2 regions of the Alkalihalobacterium alkalinitrilicum genome follow, and region 1 is predicted to be linked to the other one. Evidence: riboswitches for the same ligand, from Rfam matches in the RefSeq annotation. Region 1 holds a riboswitch; the other holds the start of a gene.
The links. A riboswitch is a leader RNA that binds a small molecule or an ion and turns the genes downstream of it on or off. The one in region 1 is predicted to bind lysine.
Positions count from the first base shown of each region.

Region 2: it holds a riboswitch for lysine, as region 1 does, so the genes downstream of both, BK574_RS21025 (Na+/H+ antiporter NhaC family protein) here and lysA (diaminopimelate decarboxylase) in region 1, are expected to answer to the same signal.

Region 1 is NZ_KV917368.1:2,257,899-2,261,516, forward strand. It holds gene lysA (diaminopimelate decarboxylase) at 1-1,220, opposite strand, end outside; lysine riboswitch at 1,318-1,496, opposite strand; gene BK574_RS10545 (spore germination protein) at 1,593-3,071, opposite strand; gene spoVAEA (stage V sporulation protein SpoVABEA) at 3,064-3,618, opposite strand, start outside.
Region 2 is NZ_KV917368.1:4,342,959-4,346,576, reverse strand. It holds gene BK574_RS21030 (sodium-dependent transporter) at 1-23, opposite strand, end outside; gene BK574_RS21025 (Na+/H+ antiporter NhaC family protein) at 388-1,920, opposite strand; lysine riboswitch at 2,120-2,292, opposite strand; gene yunB (sporulation protein YunB) at 2,493-3,347, opposite strand; gene BK574_RS21015 (dihydrofolate reductase) at 3,526-3,618, opposite strand, start outside.

The sequences.
Region 1 (3,618 bases):
ATAACAGCTGGCCGCGGAATTCGATTATAATTATTCGCCATTGAATACCCATATGCCCCCGTACAGAAGACAGCCAAAATATCTTGGTGATTAGCTTGCGGTAACGGTAAATCCCAAATAAGCATATCACCACTTTCACAACATTTTCCAGCAATTGAATACTTCGCTTGAACTGAATCATTGGCACGATTAGCAAGTATTCCTTCATATTTGGCTTGATATAGTGCTGGACGAAGGTTATCAGTCATTCCACCATCTACAGATAAATAGTGACGAACATTAGGAATATCTTTTTGTGAGCCTAGAGTATATAACGTGGTTCCGGCGTCACCAACGAGTGAGCGACCAGGCTCAATCCAAATTTCAGGCATAGATAAGTTCAAGTTCTCTACATGTTTTTGAACAGCTTCAATCGTAGCCTTAACATAATCTCCTACTGGTAATGGCTCATCACCTTCGATGTAACGAATGCCGAAACCGCCGCCTAAATTTAATACTTTCAAATCAAAGTTTAATGTTTTGGACCAGCTTTCAATATAACTATAAAGCTTTTCAACCGCCATCACAAAACCAGTTGTTTCAAAGATTTGCGATCCGATATGACAATGAATTCCGAGTAGATCTAGCTCTTCACAATCCAGCGCCCATTCGATTGCTTGATTGACTTGGCCGCTTAATAAATCAAAACCAAACTTCGAATCTTCTTGCCCCGTAGTAATATAATCATGTGTGTGTGCTTCCACACCTGGTGTTGTTCTTAATAAAATAGATACTTTTCGTTGGTGTTGAACTGCAGCTCGCTTCAACAATTCTAATTCATAAAAATTATCAACAACAAAACAACCAATATTTGCTCGAACTGCCATATCTATTTCTTCAGGACTTTTGTTATTTCCATGAAAATGAACTCGTTCCATCGGAAAACCAGCAACCATTGCCGTATATAATTCCCCACCAGAAACAACATCCAAACTTAACTCTAGTTCATTTGCAAGTTGAACCATTGCAACGCAACTAAATGCCTTACTAGCATAAGCGACTTGATTCTTAACTCCTAATTCGTTAAAAGCCTTCTTAAACGCTTTCGCTTTCTCACGAATTAAAGCTACATCATAGACAAAAAGAGGAGTGCCATATTTGTTTGCAAGTTCAACTGTATCTAAACCACCAATTTCCAGGTGACCTAAGCCATTAATTTTACTTGTACCGTGTAAATGCATCGTTTCTCTCTCCTATCTTCACATCAACTAACCCCAAAAAACAGCTAATGTAGTTACACCAGCTGTTATGACCAAGCCATAGCAAGAGTAACCTCATTTATAGAATAGTACTCCACTGAAATTTCCAGTGACAGTGTATCATTTATTCAATAACACACCAGTAAAAGAATAGATGGTACTATCCCTTTACTTCGGCAAATCGACCTTTCTGTCTGTTTCATTGCTCCCATCTCGCTCATCAGACATACTCATTCTCACTGCACCTCTACCCCGTTTTCATAATGAAATGAGGGACTTATATAATTATTAGGTCCACTTTAACATAATCCTTACTAGGTGGCAATATTCTTTATTGTTAGTCTTTCTATACCTTTAAGGTTGTTTAATTGGATCTTTAGGACTCACGATACTAGGGCGGCGTTTAATTGAAGGTACTGAGACACGAACGAGTATTTGCCAAAACGCCGCAGGGTTAAATGGCATTAATGGCCATAAATATGGTTTATTTAACGATTTAATAGCTGTTAAAAATAAAATAAATAAAGTTGTGCCGATTACAAATCCAGGTAACTTAAAGATCGCAACGACAAATAATAAAACTAGTCTTGCGATTTTCATCGCAATTCCTAACTCATAACTTGGGGTAGCAAATGTTCCAATTGCTCCTAACGCGACGTAAAGAATAACCTCAGGTACAAAAAGTCCAACATTTATCGCAATTTCACCGATTAATAGTGCTGCGACTAAACCTAACGCTGTTGCTAATGGTGACGGGGTATGAATTGCCGCCATTCTCAATAACTCAATCCCTAGCTCGGCAAGCACCATTTGGACAAATATGGGAACATTTGTTGTTTCATTTGGACCGATAAAGTCTAACATTTCTGGTAATAAATTCGGTTGAATAACTAGAAGTAACCAAAGAGGAAGAATAAACATAGCAAGTACCATTCCCGCAAAACGTACCCATCTTAAGAACGTCCCAACTGCCGGAGCTTGTCGATATTCTTCCGCATGCTGGACATGATGAAATAAAGTAGTAGGTGTAATAATGACACTTGGTGATGTATCCACCATTATAAGAACATGACCTTCAAATAAGTGAGTTGCCGCAACATCTGGTCGCTCTGTATAGCGGACTAACGGAAATGGATTCGAGCCTTGTTTAACAATATATTCTTCAACCACTTTATCTGCCATAGTTAGTCCGTCTATTTCTATCGATTCTAACTCTTTTTTTATGATTTTAACTAGATCAGGGTCAGCAACATCTTCAATATACGAAATACAAATATCTGTTTTTGAGCGAACTCCAACTTGCATAATCTCATTTCTTAATCGCTCATCCCTAATTCGCCTACGTGTTAATGCTGTATTTTGAATGATATTCTCGGTATAACCATCGCGAGCTCCTCTTACCACTCTTTCTGTATCTGGTTCATCAGGTCCTCTTCCTGGATAACTTCGAACATCGATAACAAAGGCCTCATCTTCTCCTTCGAGAAGGATAAAGATTAAGCCAGATAACATTTGTGTAATTGCATCGTCTATCGTTTTAACCATTTCAACTTGTTGATGCATTAAATGGTTTTCAATTGCCTGTTTAACATTTGTCGTTTTTTCATTTCTTACATCAAGCTTGCTCAACTCTTTAAATATCTCAATAATATATTGGGTATCACTCAAGCCATTTACAAAATATACTTGTATTTGCTTTCCTAAAATATTGAATTTCCTAATACCTACATCGAAACTTGTTCCAATCCCTATGCGGTTTTTTATCGCAGTTTCATTATCAAAAATATTATTTGTAATCGGTTGTTTCTCTGGATTCAGTAACCGTTTACTCATGCTTCCATCCCCTCCGTTCTAAAATAATTTCTACTGCTTTCCTTGTAATCGGTGCTCCTCTTTCGACAGTATCAAAACCTCCCATTTTCCCAATATCTCCAACACCTACGACAATCGGAATTTTTAATTCATCTAAAATATAAACAGTATCGCCATCTATTCTCCCAATTTCTAAATCTGGTAATCCGTTTTTATCAACACCAAATTCTGTTAATTTCCCGAAGCGATCAATTGATACATCCACTTTTGTCCATTCAGCAAAATGCGTATGAGAAGCTACAGCAATTGCACCTATAACTTCGACGTTTGGATGATTGACTACGTACTTCATCGCTTGTTCTCCTGGACCTTCCATTTTGTATCCACAATCATCAAACATTACTAAAATAGGATCATAAGGAGTTTGTCCAATTAACTTGACAATTTCATCGCCTGTTAACGTTGATGGATTGCCTGCAGAACTAGAAATACATCGTCCACCAATTTCTTTCGCTACATGTTGAACAGCTTTCTTAGCTGATTCATCACCATCGGTAATTAGTATCAC
Region 2 (3,618 bases), 2.1 Mb from region 1:
CCCCACTGTTCACGTCCATTCATTTTTTCATAACCCCTTTCTTTTTATAGTTTTCTAAATTTTCTATCTCTTTAATGCAAGTATATTCTACTTTTTATTAGATAGTCTACCTTAAATTTATTATTTTTAAAATTTTTAGAATATTTGGTTCTGACGAATTTTATAGTAATTGATCCTAATGACTACGAATCGAATAGTAATTTCTCCTTTCTATTACTAATTTTCAGACAATTCGTTATTTCATTATAATAATTTCACCCTGCTTTGTAAAGAGTTTTGTCGAAAAAAAACGAATATCCTTCCCTTCTATTACATTTTGACTTATTATCCTTCTACATCTGCAGAAAATAAAAATAGAGGCCCCCTATAGAGCCTCTATTTAATTCATTACACTATTCTTTTTAAAACTAATACGGATACTGCAAATGCCACGAATGATGCGACAAAGCCGAGCAACATACTCCCAGTAAATCCAAGCACTAAGAAACCGACAATCGAGATAACGGCCACAAGAATGGCATAAGGTAGCTGTGTAATGACGTGGTCAATGTGATGACTACCTGCTCCCGTACTCGATAAGATCGTTGTATCTGAAATCGGTGAACAATGGTCCCCGAAGATCGCTCCCGCTAATACAGCTGCAAGCATCGGTAATAACATTGTAATATCTAACGTGGCTGCGATATCCCCTGCAATAGGTAATAACATCCCGAACGTTCCCCAAGATGTACCTGTTGAAAAGGCCATTGCACCCGCAATAATAAAAACAATCACAGGTAAAAGAGCAACAGGAATATTGCCGTCAATCAAGGATGCTAAATACTCTCCCGTACCAAGATCACCGATAATCTCAATAATCGTCCATGCGAAAATTAAAATGTAGATGGCAGGTAACATGGATTTAATCCCAGCCCATAATCCAACACCAAAATCACGTGCAGACACTTTTTTCATCATCGTTAAAATAACAGCAACAGCTAAACCTAGTAAACCACCGTAAACAAGAGCCGCTGCAACATCTGTATTTTCAAAAATTTCAAGAACCGTTGCATCGCCTTCTGTCCCTTGTATCCCTGTAATGATCATAAAAAGAACCGTACCGATGATTAAGGTTACAATCGGCAGAACTAAGTCTCTTACTTTGCCATTATCAACAGGTTGAACGTCCATATTCTCCCCAGGAGGTGTTCCTTTTGTTTTATCGAAAACCTCTCCTGTTTCCATTGCTAATGTTTCATGCTTTTTCATTGCACCATAATCTAGTTTAAGCAAGGCTACTGCTAATACAAGCAACACCGCAAATAACGCATAATAGTTCATGGGTACAATAAGTAAAAACGCTTGAAGTGCCTCGTATTGCGTAACACTATGTGTAGCTAAAATTCCTGCGATAATCGTAATGATAAATGCTCCCCAGCTTGAAATGGGTGAAATAACACACATTGGTGCAGCTGTTGAGTCTACGAGATACGCTAATTTTGAACGTGAAATCCGGTGACGGTCTGTTAACGGACGACTCACATTACCAACCGTTAAACTATTGAAATAATCATCAATGAAAATAATAATACCTAAAACAACCGTTACTAATTGTGCGCCAACTCTTGTTTTTACACGCTTTAATGCCCATTCGCCAAAGGCACGACTTCCACCCGAAAGTGCGACTAATGAAGCCAGCATTCCTAGTAATAATAAGAAAAAGATAATATAAAGTTCCCAATCATTGATTGCTCCATCCACGTAAAAAATAGCAGCAATAATACTAAATATTTGCGTTACGCTCCCGATCGGATCAAATCCGTTCAGTAATAACGCACCGACAATAATTCCTGTCCCGAGCGAAATTAATACACGTCTCGTCAAAATAACCATAACTAACGCTAGGACTGGAGGAATTAATGACCAAATTGATGCTTCCATCTGACAGCCTCCTATTGTTTGGATAAACAAACACGATTTTACGTCAAGGTGGCGAAAATCGATGTCGTTCTATTCCTTTATTGTTTTTGAAATGGAACCAAAAAAAGGCCTACTCTTAAGCGCCAACTCACTTCACAGTTGAAATGGTGACTCTTTTTTTGAGTAAGCCTCTCGAATAAACAGTTTCTGGCTCCCCATCAACTAAAGTAGTTCTCCACAGTACCTACTGTGACAGTGTTACACTTATTCAATGTAACCCCAGCAAAGGTTTGTAGACGCAATCCTTCACTTCGGCAAGTTTCCCTTTCGTCAATCCTCCCAGTTGTCATCCTCCAACTGACTACTAATGGCACTTGCGCCTCTACCTCATCGTACACTGATGAGGTGTAATTATTCACTTTCCTTTAACCACGCTATAGTATATCATTATTCTAGTAAAACGCCAATTGTAATTTTTTCTAAAAGTTAGGATAAGTAAAGCTCTATTTTTTAAAAGAGTGAACTCTTAGTCATACACATCTCGCAAACAGAACAAGGTATCGTGATATAAAGAATTCACCCTTTCTCAACAATCACTGATTGTTCACAGCATCTTGAATATCAGATTCTCGTATAAACGTAGGTGCAGGACCTGTTCCACCGACATTGTAATATTCGGGAACTTTCCCTGGAACTAACGTCATACCAATAGGAATGGATGTCTTAACGACTTCCATATCGGTTGCAAATGGAATAACGATTTTGACATCGACTTGAAGGTCAACATACAAAGATAACATCGTATTATTGATACCTGTGTTCTCGACTTCATGCCTCATATTAGCCTTTACATCCCCAATTGCGGTAAATCGTACAGGAATTTGCGGTCCTAAATGAGCTAATAATGCGTTATTGGTCGCTTGCCCTAAAGGGATTGTATAAATAATTCCATCTTGCGTGTACACTTCTTCGTTAAACTCTACTTCCACACCATCCGGAAGACCAAGTTCATGAACTCTTCCTTGCTCCATCAAACGTAAATACTTTTGCACCCTTTGTACTGCTTCTGACATGACTCTTGTAGCAATCGAAGAGTTAAATGTGATTAACGTAATATCTCCATTTTGATCTCTCTCAATGATCAGTAGTTCATCCATATCTAATTGTTCTACAATTTTTTTAGAAATCGCATCATTAATGGCTTCTGTACCTAATACTTGTGTTTCTGTCTTCGCAATGTGAATAAGCGTCGGCCGAATTCCTTTTTCTACTAGCCATAAACCTTGTGCGGTGAGAACTATAAAAATAACAAAAGATAATAGCAGAACATAACGAAATGGAAGCGGACCTTTCATACTCCCTTTGTTTTGATTAAAGAGGAAACCGTTCCCTCTTTTTCTTTTAAGGAGAGGGCCTTTCCATACCCCACGCTGTCTAAAACGAACCACTCTAAAAACCCCCTTTGCAAAAATATATGCAAAAGGGGGACGGCCTTGACCTTAATTTTAATGGGACAACCTTATTTTCATTAAGTAATAGAGATCGTTGTTAAATTTTATTGGAATACATTCATGTAATTGGCAGGTGTGCCGCTGCTTGTTTGGCGCCTTCATCAATTATATAAGCTTACTGTGTATTTCTCTTCTTTTCGTAAACCGAAAAATAGTAATCATATGGATTTTTCTCATCCTTCATCCCTTTTTCTCGCGATACCTCATG